DNA from 4 places in the Exiguobacterium sp. BRG2 genome. Region 4 is predicted to be linked to each of the others. Evidence: riboswitches for the same ligand, from Rfam matches in the RefSeq annotation. Region 4 holds a riboswitch; each other region holds the start of a gene.
What was found. A riboswitch is a leader RNA that binds a small molecule or an ion and turns the genes downstream of it on or off. The one in region 4 is predicted to bind thiamine pyrophosphate.
Positions count from the first base shown of each region.

Region 1: another riboswitch for thiamine pyrophosphate. It lies ahead of Q9R23_RS08265 (ECF transporter S component); the one in region 4 lies ahead of thiD (bifunctional hydroxymethylpyrimidine kinase/phosphomethylpyrimidine kinase).
Region 2: another riboswitch for thiamine pyrophosphate. It lies ahead of thiT (energy-coupled thiamine transporter ThiT); the one in region 4 lies ahead of thiD (bifunctional hydroxymethylpyrimidine kinase/phosphomethylpyrimidine kinase).
Region 3: another riboswitch for thiamine pyrophosphate. It lies ahead of tenA (thiaminase II); the one in region 4 lies ahead of thiD (bifunctional hydroxymethylpyrimidine kinase/phosphomethylpyrimidine kinase).

Region 1 is NZ_JAUZUW010000005.1:35,849-39,058, reverse strand. Features, by position in the region: gene Q9R23_RS08275 (GNAT family N-acetyltransferase) at 1-413, shown strand, start outside; gene Q9R23_RS08270 (50S ribosomal protein L25/general stress protein Ctc) at 705-1,361, shown strand; TPP riboswitch at 1,457-1,556, shown strand; gene Q9R23_RS08265 (ECF transporter S component) at 1,657-2,229, shown strand; gene Q9R23_RS08260 (ABC transporter ATP-binding protein) at 2,226-3,210, shown strand, end outside.
Region 2 is NZ_JAUZUW010000002.1:105,967-109,176, reverse strand. Features, by position in the region: gene Q9R23_RS03245 (amino acid permease) at 1-386, shown strand, start outside; gene Q9R23_RS03240 (thiamine diphosphokinase) at 442-1,044, opposite strand; gene thiT (energy-coupled thiamine transporter ThiT) at 1,046-1,606, opposite strand; TPP riboswitch at 1,666-1,775, opposite strand; gene rpe (ribulose-phosphate 3-epimerase) at 1,798-2,454, opposite strand; gene rsgA (ribosome small subunit-dependent GTPase A) at 2,457-3,210, opposite strand, start outside.
Region 3 is NZ_JAUZUW010000001.1:281,735-284,944, forward strand. Features, by position in the region: gene Q9R23_RS01435 (DUF1002 domain-containing protein) at 64-945, opposite strand; TPP riboswitch at 1,139-1,245, shown strand; gene tenA (thiaminase II) at 1,319-2,014, shown strand; gene Q9R23_RS01445 (hypothetical protein) at 2,066-2,374, shown strand; gene Q9R23_RS01450 (glycoside hydrolase family 3 protein) at 2,405-3,210, opposite strand, start outside.
Region 4 is NZ_JAUZUW010000007.1:118,698-121,907, forward strand. Features, by position in the region: gene thiE (thiamine phosphate synthase) at 1-203, opposite strand, end outside; gene thiM (hydroxyethylthiazole kinase) at 193-960, opposite strand; gene thiD (bifunctional hydroxymethylpyrimidine kinase/phosphomethylpyrimidine kinase) at 941-1,744, opposite strand; TPP riboswitch at 1,860-1,970, opposite strand; gene Q9R23_RS10770 (murein hydrolase activator EnvC family protein) at 2,035-3,210, opposite strand, start outside.

The DNA of each region.
Region 1 (3,210 bases), on a different contig from region 4:
ATTTAGGGCTCTACGCGGAAGGGGTTGCCTTTTCCGGCTCGTCGAACCTGTTGCTTGCCTGTCAGGCAGCGCTTGATGCCCTCGATCTTAATCAAGCAGCAATCAAGATGACCTATCTCGAACAAGCCGTCCGCGCAACTGGATTCCAACTCCTCGCACAACAAGAAGCACAAGCGCCGGGAATACTGACGATCGTTCATCCGTCCGCAACTGATTTAGGCGACGCTCTGCGCATTCAGGGGTATCACGTCCAGTACGAAAGCGACTATCTCGTTTACAATCAGTGGCTTCAAATTTCGACGATGGGACAGACGACGATGCGACAAATTGAACGTCTCGTTCATGTTTTAGTTCGTGAAAATCAACGAATCACCATAAAGAATGAAAAAAATGAAAGACCTCTCAACCCCTGATTTCAAGCAGTTTGGAGGTCTTTCGACTTCAAAAAGATAAAAAAAGAGGTTTATGGATTTAAAACATAGGGGTATAAAATCACTAGCACCGCATCAAACCGGTGACTTACTCACACATGTTTCTCAATATCAGCGTAATGACCTGGGAGAGAAATGCAAAGTCACGAAAGCGTCAGATTCATTAGAGTCTGAAACCGATTGTCTTAGCATGATTCATATTGTTCAGGATTCGTCCTGCTCCTACATTCATTACCTTTTGAGGGCTATACCAAATTCAAGGGGGAAATGAACATGTCAGTTAATTTAACAGCCGAAAAACGCGAGGTACGTCCACGCTCACTCCGTAAACAATTGCGTCATGAAGGAAAAGCTCTTGGCGTCGTGTATGGTTACAAAGTGGAAAGTACACCAATCGCATTTGAAGAAAAAGAATTGCTTAAAATCGTCCGAGAAAACGGTGAAAACGTCTTGATTTCACTCAAACTCGACGGTAAAAATATTAACGTCTTGATCAATCGCCGTGATATGGATGTCTTCACACCAACCGTCGATCACGTTGAATTCATCGCTGTGAAAATGGATGAAGAAACAGAAGTCGAAGCAGACGTTGTACTCGTTGGTGAAGCAGCCGGTGCAAAAGTTGGCGGCTTCCTATCACAAACACTCTTTAAAGTAACAGTCGCCGCTACACCAGATAAATTACCAGAGAACGTCGAAGTCGACGTCACGAACCTCGAAATCGGCGATTCGATTTCTATAGCTGATCTTCCAGAGCAAAAAGATTTCCGCATCGTTACAGAAGGCGATATTCAAGTCGCAGCTGTCGTCGAATCGACACTCGAGCAGGATCTTGAAGAAATCGAGGAAGCAGAGGGACAAGCAGAAGCTGGCGAGGACAACGAAGCGTCTTTAGAAGAAACAGCGGAAGAGAACGAAGACAACAAATAAGTCGTTTAACGATACGCCCTTTGCGGCGTATCGTTTTTTTATGTCTTGACAACAGACGCTGGATTGCCTAAAGTGAACAGCGTATCACCTATTACCATATCCACTAGGGGAGCCCAATTGGCTGAGACGATTCACTTCGGACCCTTCGAACCTGATCTAGTTCATACTAGCGTAGGAAAGTGGAGCGATCACATCCAATGACTCCTGCTGCGCGCAGTTTTTCTGAGGACCGCTCTCTTTTTTACGGAGGGCGGTCTTTTTTGGCGTCTCCCCCATTCAAAGGAGGACGTATCTGATGCAACACTGGAAAATGAAAGAAATCATGGTCATGATGATGCTCGCCGTCGCTTGCGGCGTCATCTATCTCGGTTGGTCAACACTCTGGTTACCGATCTCAGCGGTCTTCGGACCTGTCGGTGCCAACTGGATGTTTGGTATCTGGATCATTGCGAGTCCGCTCGTCGCAGCAATCATTCAAAAGCCAGGTGCCGCTTTAATTGCGGAAGTCGTCGCGGCAGCCGTCGAACTGTTCACGGGAAGTCATTTTGGTTTATCCGCTCTTCTGATCGGAGTCTGCCAAGGACTTGGTGCGGAACTCGTCTTCGCGATGACGCGTTACCGTCGTTATGACACATGGACCTTGATGTTATCGGGTGTCGGAGCCGCGATTGGTAGCATCGTTTATAGTCTAATCGCGAACGGATTCGGTTACTACACAACGACGACGTTGCTTGCGACAACTGGCTTACAATTGATCAGCGGCGCATTACTCGGTGGCTTGCTTGCAGCAATTCTCGTCCGTCGCCTTGTTGCGACCGGTGTCTTGAACGGGTTTGCGGCAGGACGAGCGAAACGGGACGTCGCATGATTACTGTCGACGACCTTAGCATCCGCTATCCGGGTCAGATGAAATCGGTGCTCAATCATGTATCGCTGACGATCGAGCACGGGACGACCCTTTTGCTTGGTCGCAGTGGGAGTGGCAAGACGACATTACTTCATGCCCTTGCCGGACTGACACCGGAAACGATTGAAGTCGAACAGACTGGAACTGTTACCCGCTCTGGTTCGGTCGGAGTGCTGTTCCAAAATCCAGAAGAACAGTTTTGTATGGAGACGATCGGACGGGAAATCGCTTTTAGTTTAGAAAATCGCTCGATTCCACGCGTGGAGATGGATGAACGAATTGAACGCTTACTCGCACTCGTCGGTCTCCCTCTCCCCTTCTCGACACCGATCGCGAGTCTATCCGGAGGAATGAAACAGCGTCTCGCGCTCGCAGCGGTCCTAGCACTTGAGCCGACGATCTTATTACTCGATGAACCAACGGCTCAGATTGATCCAATCGGACAACATGAGCTGATGGCGTTGATTTTTCGGATTCAAAAAGAACACGATTTAACGATCGTCTTGATTGAACACCAACTTGATGTCTGTTTGCCGTACGTCGACCAAATCGTCTTACTTGAGGACGGATCGATTACTGCGACGGCGGATCCACGGGATCTGTTCCCGCAGGATTACAAAGAGCTTCAAACGAAAGGTATTTCCGTTCCCTCTTTGTATCCGTATACCTTAGAGACGTTACCCATAGATGGACCGCAAGCGGCGCGACTTCAGGTGCCTTCCGCTGTCGCTACAGCTGGGCGCTCTTTGTTACACGTCGCTGCATTATCGACGAAAGCGCCATATCCGTTGACCGATGCGACATTTTCCATGCAGACAGGAGAATGGGTGATGCTGCTCGGGGCAAATGGATCCGGGAAAAGTACATTGCTTGCGACACTCGGGCGGTTGCTTCCCAATCGTGGAACGTATCAGCTCCAGGGGCGTCCGGTTCATCGTTACT
Region 2 (3,210 bases), on a different contig from region 4:
CGATGTTATCTCTTCTGACAGCTTTTTTCGCAGAGGATACCGTCTTTATCTGGCTCTTGTCTTTAGCTGGACTCGGTGCTCAAGTCGGTTGGATTTCAATTTCCGCTTCGCAACTTGCGTTCCGCCGTCAGTTCATCCGAAACGGACATGATCTATCCGAACTAAAGTTCAAGACGCCATTCTATCCAGCATTACCGTTGATATCGTTGACACTTAATGTCGTTGTCCTTTTCAGTCTTGCGTTTCAAGCGGATCAACGAATTGCTTTATACATCGGTGTTCCATTTTTCCTCGTCATGTGGGGAAGCTATCATCTGTTCATTAAAGGAAAACACCTATCGGCTCAAAGTGACATTCGAGTCGCCCCTTCCCAACTCGAAGAATAATGCCATATGAAAAGAGGCCGCGGTATCATCCACGGCCTTTTTTCATATGCTTGTTCTATTCCTTAAGTGTTCGCATCATCAATAGTTCTCCTTGATGGAGCTCTACTGTCGCTTCTGACGTACTCCATTCATTACTGACGGTCAAGGAACCTCCGACCGGAACAGGATGCATATCAAGTGGATATTTGACTCCAGCTAAACTCAAGATTGACGGCACAAGTGGAATGAAAGAAAGATAATGATAGATTTCGGCTTCGACTGCATACGATCCTACTGCCAAATATCGCACCTCTTCCCGTTTCGTGACGAGTCGCGCTTCAGGGTATTGCTTCAATAAATACACATTTTGAACGGTCATGTCGAGTCGTCCACCTGTTGCTCCGACGATGATAGTATCATCAAACCGTTTCATCTCTGATACTGTACGAAGGGCGAGTTCGAGATCCGTCTCATCTTTCTCAGCCGGATGAACGATTGCTCCTTCAGGTACGTAACCAAGCGAATCAAAATCACCGATCGTCATGTCGCATGTCAGCCCAAACAATTCAATAGTCTGAACACCACCATCGACACCAATGATGAAATCACTAGACTGACAAAGCATCCGCAAATCAGGCACTTCTTCTTGAGGACCGGCGCACACGAGAATCGCCCGCATCTCAGACGCCTCGTGCTGAATAACGTAGTAAACGTGGCGCAGTTGTAAAGAGGAGACCCGCGACGACACCGCATAAAACATAAGATGGTACCATGTATGTCGCGTTATAAACTAATGAATATGGCACGACTGGACCTTCTGCATATTTCGCGAAGAACACGATTCCGCTGATGACATGACAGATATAACGGAGTCCTGCGCCTAATAGTGTTGCAAGGAGAACGAACGCCATCAAACGTTTCTTTTGTCCGTTACGTGCAGTTTGTCTAACCTGACGGGCGAACAGACCGCTCAGTCCGACGACACCGTATGCAATCGTGTAATCGAGTAATGGTTGGACGATCGTCAAGACTTGTGGGGCGAACATCAGTTGGATCGTACCAACAAGCGCTCCTGTGACGACACCTCCGATGACACCGTGGCGAAATGCCATGACAAAGATCGGTAACATCGCTAAGCTGATTGAACCGCCTTGTGGCATTTTAAATGGAATCAGTAAATCAAAGACGACCCCGAGACTTGCGAAGATGGCAATTTCCATCATCATTTGTAACCGTTTCATGCTATTTCCTCCTTCATTGTACGAGAGGACGCAAAAAGGCAATACGACGAACGCCGTACTGCCTGCGTGCGCCACATCCCTACGTCCGTTTGAACGGAACAGGTTCGAAGGGTTAAAGTCTAAAAGACTCCTCTCAGCCGCTTTTCAAGCGACACCCCTTGCGGTCATCATATTTCGTTTTCTCGTTCTTATTATACGGCAGCCCCTTGACGAATGCTAGTGATCGCTTCCGCATAATCTGGTGCATTGTAGATTGCTGATCCCGCGACAAGAACGTTCGCGCCGTTTTCGATGCAAAGTTTTGCTGTTTCCGGGTTGACGCCACCATCAATCTCGATTTCAAATGTCAGATCACGATCTGCTTTCATTTGTGCAAGTGATGCGAGTTTTGGCATGACATTCTCGATGAAGGCTTGTCCACCAAAGCCCGGATTGACCGTCATCAATAAGACCATATCGACATCCTCAAGGACGTGTTCAATCGTCGATAATGGCGTGTGAGGATTCAAGACGACCCCTGCTTTTGCACCGGATAGCTTGATTTGTTGTAAAACACGGTGGACGTGGTTCGTCGCTTCGACGTGGAACGTCACGATATCTGCCCCTGCCTTAACGAAATCTTCAACGAAACGTTCTGGCTGGTCAATCATTAAATGGACATCAAGGACCATATCCGTCTTTTGACGTAAACTGCTGAGCACAGGCAGTCCAAACGAGATATTCGGTACGAACTGACCATCCATGACATCGAAATGGATATAGTCCGCGCCTGCTGCCTCGACTGCTTTGACATCACGCTCAAGATTCGCAAAATCTGCTGATAAGATAGATGGTGCAATTTTAATCATCTTCAATACCTCCGGGCTCGATTCTTGATTTCGTCTATAAACATACCATAGTTCTCATAACGAGAGGACATGATTTCTTGTGCTTCGACGGCTTCCTTGACAGCACATCCGGGTTCATTCAAGTGCAAACATCCTCGATACTTACATTCGTCCTGTACAGCCACGAATTCAGGAAAACTCCACCGTACATCCTCGATTTCCATATCATACGGAAAATCAAGGTTCGAGAAACCTGGTGTATCAGCAATCAAGCCTTCGGCAAGTGGCATCAACGTGACGTGTCGTGTCGTATGCCGCCCACGTCCGAGTGATTTCGAAATCGCACTCGTCTCTAAGTCGAGTGTTGGTTCAAGTGCGTTCAAGAGCGAACTTTTCCCAACACCGGATTGTCCGGCAAGAACACTCGTTTTCCCGGCCAGTAACGGACGGACTTGCTCAACACCCGACAACGTCTCACTGGATGTCTCGATGACCGTATATCCAATCTTCCGGTAAGCGGCAATTGCCTCTCTAACTGCAGGACCTTTGACATCATCAAGCAAGTCCATCTTCGTTAACAGGATGACGGGTTGGATTTCCTTCGCTTCGATCAAGACGAGGAAACGATCGAGCAAGTGCGCTGAAAAATCAGGTTCTGCAGCCGAGACGACAAGCAACGCTTGATCGATATTCGCGACAGGCGGGCGTACTAAAAAGTTGTCCCGCTCCTTCACTTCGAGAATATACCCGGTCTCACTTTCGATATGAAGAACGACT
Region 3 (3,210 bases), on a different contig from region 4:
ACACCACCTTTCGTTTCAGATACAATCAGTTTACCATTATCTTGTTAATTGCGGAAGTCTGAATTATTTGAACACACCAGCAATCGAGCTGAAGAAGTCACTCAGACCATCAAATAATTTAGCGAAGAATCCTTTTGTCTCCTCGGACGTTGCAAACGCATGGATGTCTTGACCAGCATTTTTTAGTCCACTCTCGATTTGCCCCCAGTTGATGTTCGCTTGCTCCATTTGATTGAATAGATTCGTCAACCGATCCATCTGTGCATCAGACAGTTGGATGTTGTTGTTTTGAATGACTTGGACGATCAGGTTTTCGATCTCGACTTTTGTTTCCGGTTTTTGATTGGCGATTTCGGCCTTGATCTCATTCATCAAATCAGCGACTTTATCTGTCCCGACTGTCTTCCCGACGTCTGAAGTGACCGATAATTCTTGCTGTGCTAAATCTTTCCGTTCGTCACTCAGCTTGATTCCGGTCTCAGCCGAAGTTTGATCATAGGCTTTCATGATTCCTGTCAGTGCCGATGTTCCAGTCACTTTATAAGGAGAAGTGATCGTGATGTCGGCATCTTTGACACCTGCCGTGACGAGAGCGTTCAAGTACATATCCTTCGTCACCCACGTAATGTTTTCCGTCGCAACGGAAAGTCCGTCACCTTTTTCCATCAATTCGATTTTAGCGGATGAATACATGTTGCCACCTTTTTGCGACTGGGGAATGTTTTTCCCGAGATATTTTTCTTCGTCAGCAGAAGTGGCGATGATCGGCGTGATGCCTTCCGGTGCATTGAGACGGGAAAGCACCCAAGCCTTATCCTTTGCGCCGAGCGACTCCCCGAGAGTGACGATTGTTTTATCAACGACTTGCTCAGCGGATGCGGCTGTCGGAAGTAATAAAGCAGAAGCGATAACGGCTGACGCCATGATTTTTGTTGGTGTATGCATAATGAATTCCTCCAATTGTAAGTAACAGAATGAACTATAGTATCAGGTACTAAAATTAGTGTACGAGAACGAAAGAAGTTCGGAATCGGTCTGTAGATGGAGACGGCATCCGTCTTCTGACACTCCATAGTATAGCGAAAAGAGGACAACTTGACTTCCATTTTCAGCATGCTATAGTGAATTTGAATCGAATAATGACCACTAGGGGAGTCGGTAGACCGACTGAGACGAACGAAGACGTTCGGACCCTTTGAACCTGATTAAGTTCGTACTTACGGAGGGAAGTGGCGTCAAGTCTTGTTCTTCTTGCGCCATGCCCGTGTGTTTCGGGGTGGTGTTTTTTCGTATCATACTAAACGAGGAGGATGAGATCATGACATTCACACAAGAAATCAAACAAGCGGCACAAGCGTATTGGGATAGTAGTTTTACCCACCCATTCGTACAAGGAATCGGCGAGGGAACGTTACCGCTCTCGAAATTTCGGCATTACGTCATGCAGGATGCCTATTATTTAAAACACTTTGCGAAGATTCAAGCGAAGGCAGCGTCAAAAGCAGACGACTTCGCGACGATCGCGACACTTGCCGAGCATGCTACTTCGACTTACGAGGCAGAGTTGAGCTTACATCAATCATTTTTTGAGCCGCTCGGTATTACGGAAGCAGATCTTGAAGCATTTGAACCGGCACCGACAGCATATGCTTACGTCTCCCACATGCATCATGCGAGTGAAGGGACGCTTGGTGAGACGATTGCTGCCATCTTGCCATGTTACTGGTTGTATTATGAAGTTGGACAACAATTATTGACGTGTACACCGGATGAAAAAATCTATCAGCAATGGATCGACACATATAGTTCGGAATGGTTCAAAAAGGTCGTCTTTGAACAGATTGCACGGCTTGATGCGTTGGCGGAACAAGCAAGCTCGGCTGAACGAGAGCGGATGAAACGGCATTTCGTGACGAGCTGTTATTATGAGTTGCTGTTTTGGCATATGGGATGGACGGAAGAAACGTTTACGTCGATTTACGAGACGATTCCAGCACGGACGGTATCTTCTTAAACGAATAGATGGTAGAATTAGGTATATATCATAGTGAGAGTAGGGATCAAAATGGAAATCTTTATCATTTTGCTGATCATTATCGTTGCCTACGTTGTACAACGTATGCTTGGAAAAGCGAACGTTAGATTTGCTGGATATATCATCCCCCTTTTAGTGACGATGTATGGCACATATGCTACCATCTGGAATTTGAAGGTGACGTTCAAGTTTGAATTTAGCGTCGGTAGCTTCATTTCGACTGTCATAATGATTGTCATTTATGGACTGCTGATCTACTCACTTTACCGCGTCTACCATCGTGCGAAAGAAGAAGCGGAATATCCGTATCAAGCATTAAAAGACCGAGGCATCCTTTAAAGGGGGCTCGGTCTTTTGTGTATCATGTTCTCATTTTTTCCAGTTTTTAAAGCCATCACCGAATTCGAGATGCAGTTGATCGGTAAAGACACCGTTCTGAAAGACCGGCACATCAACCGGTAAAGTGCCTTGCGGTTTGAACGTTCCGAAAATTGCTCGAATACCAGCAGGGAGGTTCGGTCCCGCTGATTTCAGATTGCCTGCTTCAGAGTCCGGTCCGTTCGGATCCCCTTTAAAACCATAGACGAGGACGTGTGCCGGTGCGTCCGGTTGAACGGCGACATCGTATGGATTACGGAGACTGAGCAAGGCGGATGGTGTATTTGTTTGTTTCGCATACCGGAAGATTGAAGCTGGAATCGCTTGCTCTGGTGCAGTAGGCAGTAGTTTGGCACTCGTATTGACGTTTGAACCAACGATGATGTAATCTGCTGCATCGAGTTGTGCCCGTAGTGTCGGGTTTTGGTCGAGCGGTAGCGTAGTAGCCGAGTAATTCGCTGTCGTTACGTGCCAGTTCCGGTTCTTAGGCAGGGAAGCAATCGTCTTTTTCATGCTGTCCGTTTGATCCGTCGCAGGGGCGATCACAAGAACGTTTGCATTCTTTTTCGGCTTGAAGGGTAACGTCCGCTGATCATTTTTCAGGAGTGTGACCGCGGCTTCCGTCATCGCGCGTTCTTTTGCTTTATGTTCGGGACTACCGACGATTTGGTTCGCTTGCGCGAGTTTATCAGCTAAGGATGTCGTATCCGTCGTGCCATTCCATATTCCGCGTTCTGCCTTCAGCGTCAGGATCCGCTCGACCGATTGATCAATCCGTTCCTCTGACAGACGTCCGT
Region 4 (3,210 bases):
ATAATCAAAGGAACATCATGACGATCCGTCAGTCTCTTTAACCGGACTGCCTGTTCGAAGAATTCCTTTCCCTGCGCTGTTTTTTCCCGTAATTGTATAATCGTTGCACCACCTAAAATCGCTTCTTCAACGACCGTTTCGATTGCAACTCCCGGATGATATCGACGATCTGTCACCGCATAAATGGAATAATCAATTGACATGTTCTACCACCTCCATCAAATCTTGCTCCGTCATCAGACTGATTGCATTGAACAACTCTCGTTTGAAATTACCTAGACCTTTTTCTGATGCTGCCTGTTCTCCTGCTTTTCCCATGATAAATGTTCCGTGGACTGCTGCCTCAAACGCAGAATATCCTGCACCAAGAAAACTCGCAATCAAAGAAGCTGTCATACACCCCGTACCTGTGACGTCTCCGAGACGCGGCGTACCTACTTGTAGTTCCACTTCGCGCATGCCATCCGTGATGTAGTCGATTGGACCTGTGACGACAATGACGGACTTTTGTTTACGAGCGAATGCACGAATGATTTCTCGATCCATGATCTCATCACTAGCAGCATCGACTCCTTTTGTTCGTCCATTCTCCCCAAGCAATGTCTTGATTTCTGAAGCATTTCCTTTAACGACCGTACATCCGAGTCTACTCAATTCTTTTGAAAAGGACGTACGCAATGATGTGGCTCCCGCTCCAACTGGATCAAGGATGATCGGAACGTTCAAGCGTCTCGCTTCGCTTGCGGCGAGTCGTTGAGCTGCTTGCATGTCTGCATCAATTGTTCCAATGTTCAAGACAAGAGCTTGCGCGAGTCGAACCATCTCTTCCACTTCGCGAATATCCTCCGCCATGACTGGAGATGCGCCAACGGCAAGTGTGACATTGGCGCAATCATTGATCGTGACTGTGTTCGTCAAATGATGAATGAGTGGTTTGTGTTTAAGAATGGTCGTAAACATGTGAATCCCTCCAAAGTGAATGAAAATGATGTGTCGGTCCAATCCCTTGTCCGAGAGCAAATCCATGACGAATCGCCTCTGTAACATACTTCTTGGCCTGACGTACACTGTCCGGTAAAGCTTCTCCAAGTGCCATCCGTGCCGCAATCGCTGCAGATAAGGTACAGCCTGTTCCGTGAGTATGTTGATTATCTAACCGATCTGATGTGAAACGGTATTCTTCTTGCCCGTCCCATAATAAATCCGTGGCAGCTCCCGGTAGATGTCCACCTTTTAGCAAGACAGCTCCAGTCTTCATAGCCAACTGATGCATCGCCAGTCGCATCTCCTCTAGATTAGTAACTGATTGCCCTGTTAAGCGCTCTGCTTCCGGTAAATTTGGTGTGACGAGTGTCGCAAGTGGCAGTAACTCCGCGATTAGTGCTTCCTCTGCCTCCGTCCGCAATAGGGCATGCCCGCCTTTTGCGACCATGACAGGGTCTAGTATGATTGGAACTGTCTGTTTGCGAAGATGTGTTGCAATGACGTGAATCGTTTGTGCATTCGAGACCATACCGATTTTGATAGCATCCACACGAATATCTGAAAAGATTGAAGCTAATTGGGCATCAACGATTTCCGATGATAACTCTTCTACTGCTTGAACGCCCAGTGTATTTTGAGCCGTTACCGCTGTCAAAACACTCATCCCATAAACGCCCAATGCTGAAAATGTCTTTAAATCTGCCTGAATTCCAGCTCCACCACCGGAGTCAGATCCCGCAATCGTCAATACATGTTTCATATTTTTCTCACCTTTCCATCGAGCAATGTAAGGGAGTTGTTACCGACAAAAAAAGCGTCGACCGCTGTAAAAAAGCAGTCGACGCTATACGAAATCGTTATCCAACCATTTCGGTATCCGTTCGGCTCAACTTTCCTACGCTGGTATTATCCAGTTCAGGTAATAGGGTCGAAAACAGATTGGTTTTCCTCTCAGCCGGATTCCTCCAGCTCCCCTAGTTGCTCAAGTATTCATTTCGCCTTAACTGTAGCATAGCGGCAAGAAAAAAACGAGCCGAAGCTCGTTTTGAATTATAGATATGCTAATGGATTAACTGCATTCAGAGGAGAAGAGGCACTGTACTGATAGCCTCCGACATGTAGTTCGAAATGCAAGTGTGGTCCTGTTGAATTCCCAGTACTACCAAGTGTTCCAACTTGCTGACCTTGAGAAACTGTTTGTCCTGCATGAACAGATAACGAACTCATATGAGCGTAGACTGTCGTATAGACTTTCCCGTCAAGGAAGTGAGAAATCATGACGTGATTTCCATAAGGCCCACCACCTGAAGCTGTAATGACCGTTCCAGCTGCTGCTGCGACGATTGGTGAGCCGACCGAACCACTGAAATCGACACCATTATGGAACGTATAGCCGTTCGCACCGCTTGCTGGTCCAAACCCTTGTGATACGCCACCAGAAGATGGACGAACGAATTTCCCACCGCTCGAAACAACGGGTGAAGCAACTGAAGTAGGTGATTCTGAACTCTTACCTGCTTGTTTTGCTGCTTGAGCATTCGCTTTAGCGGCTTTTTCAGCTGCTGCTTTCTCGGCTGCTGCTCTTTCAGCCGCCACTTTAGCTGCTGCCTTCGCTGCCGCAATCGCACGTTCTTGAGCTTCAAGTGTCGCTTGTAGTTCTTTCGCGTCTAGAAGTTCTGTCGTAAACTTCGTCTTACCTTTTCTTAATTTTTTAAGCGTAGCACTGCGTTCTTTCATTTGAACTTTCAACGCTTTTTTTTGTTCGATTAATGTTTTCTTCTCTTCAACCTGCTTCGTCTTTTTTTCAACGAGCGCTTGTTTTGCTTCCGCTAGCTTTTGTTGGGTTGCGATGTAATCCGAAATCATTTTATCATCTTGCTCCGCGATTTTTTTCCCTGCCATGACACGACTAAATAAATCACCTAAATCCTTCGATCCAAAAATGACTTCTTCCCATTTGATTGAGTTTCCATCGTTTTCTTGGAAGACACGTAGACGATCACCGAGTAGTTCTTCTTGTTTTTTCAACATCTCTTCGTAGCGAACGATGTCTGCTTTTAATTCATCGATTCGCAAATTCAATTTCTCGATTTGTTTATTTTTTTCGGAAATCTGAAAAATCTTTTCGTTGATCGCTGCATCGATTCGATTGATTTGACGTTGTTCTTTCGAAATTTTCGACTCTTGTTTTTTAATTGCTTTTTCTAATTTACGTTGTTCTGCGGC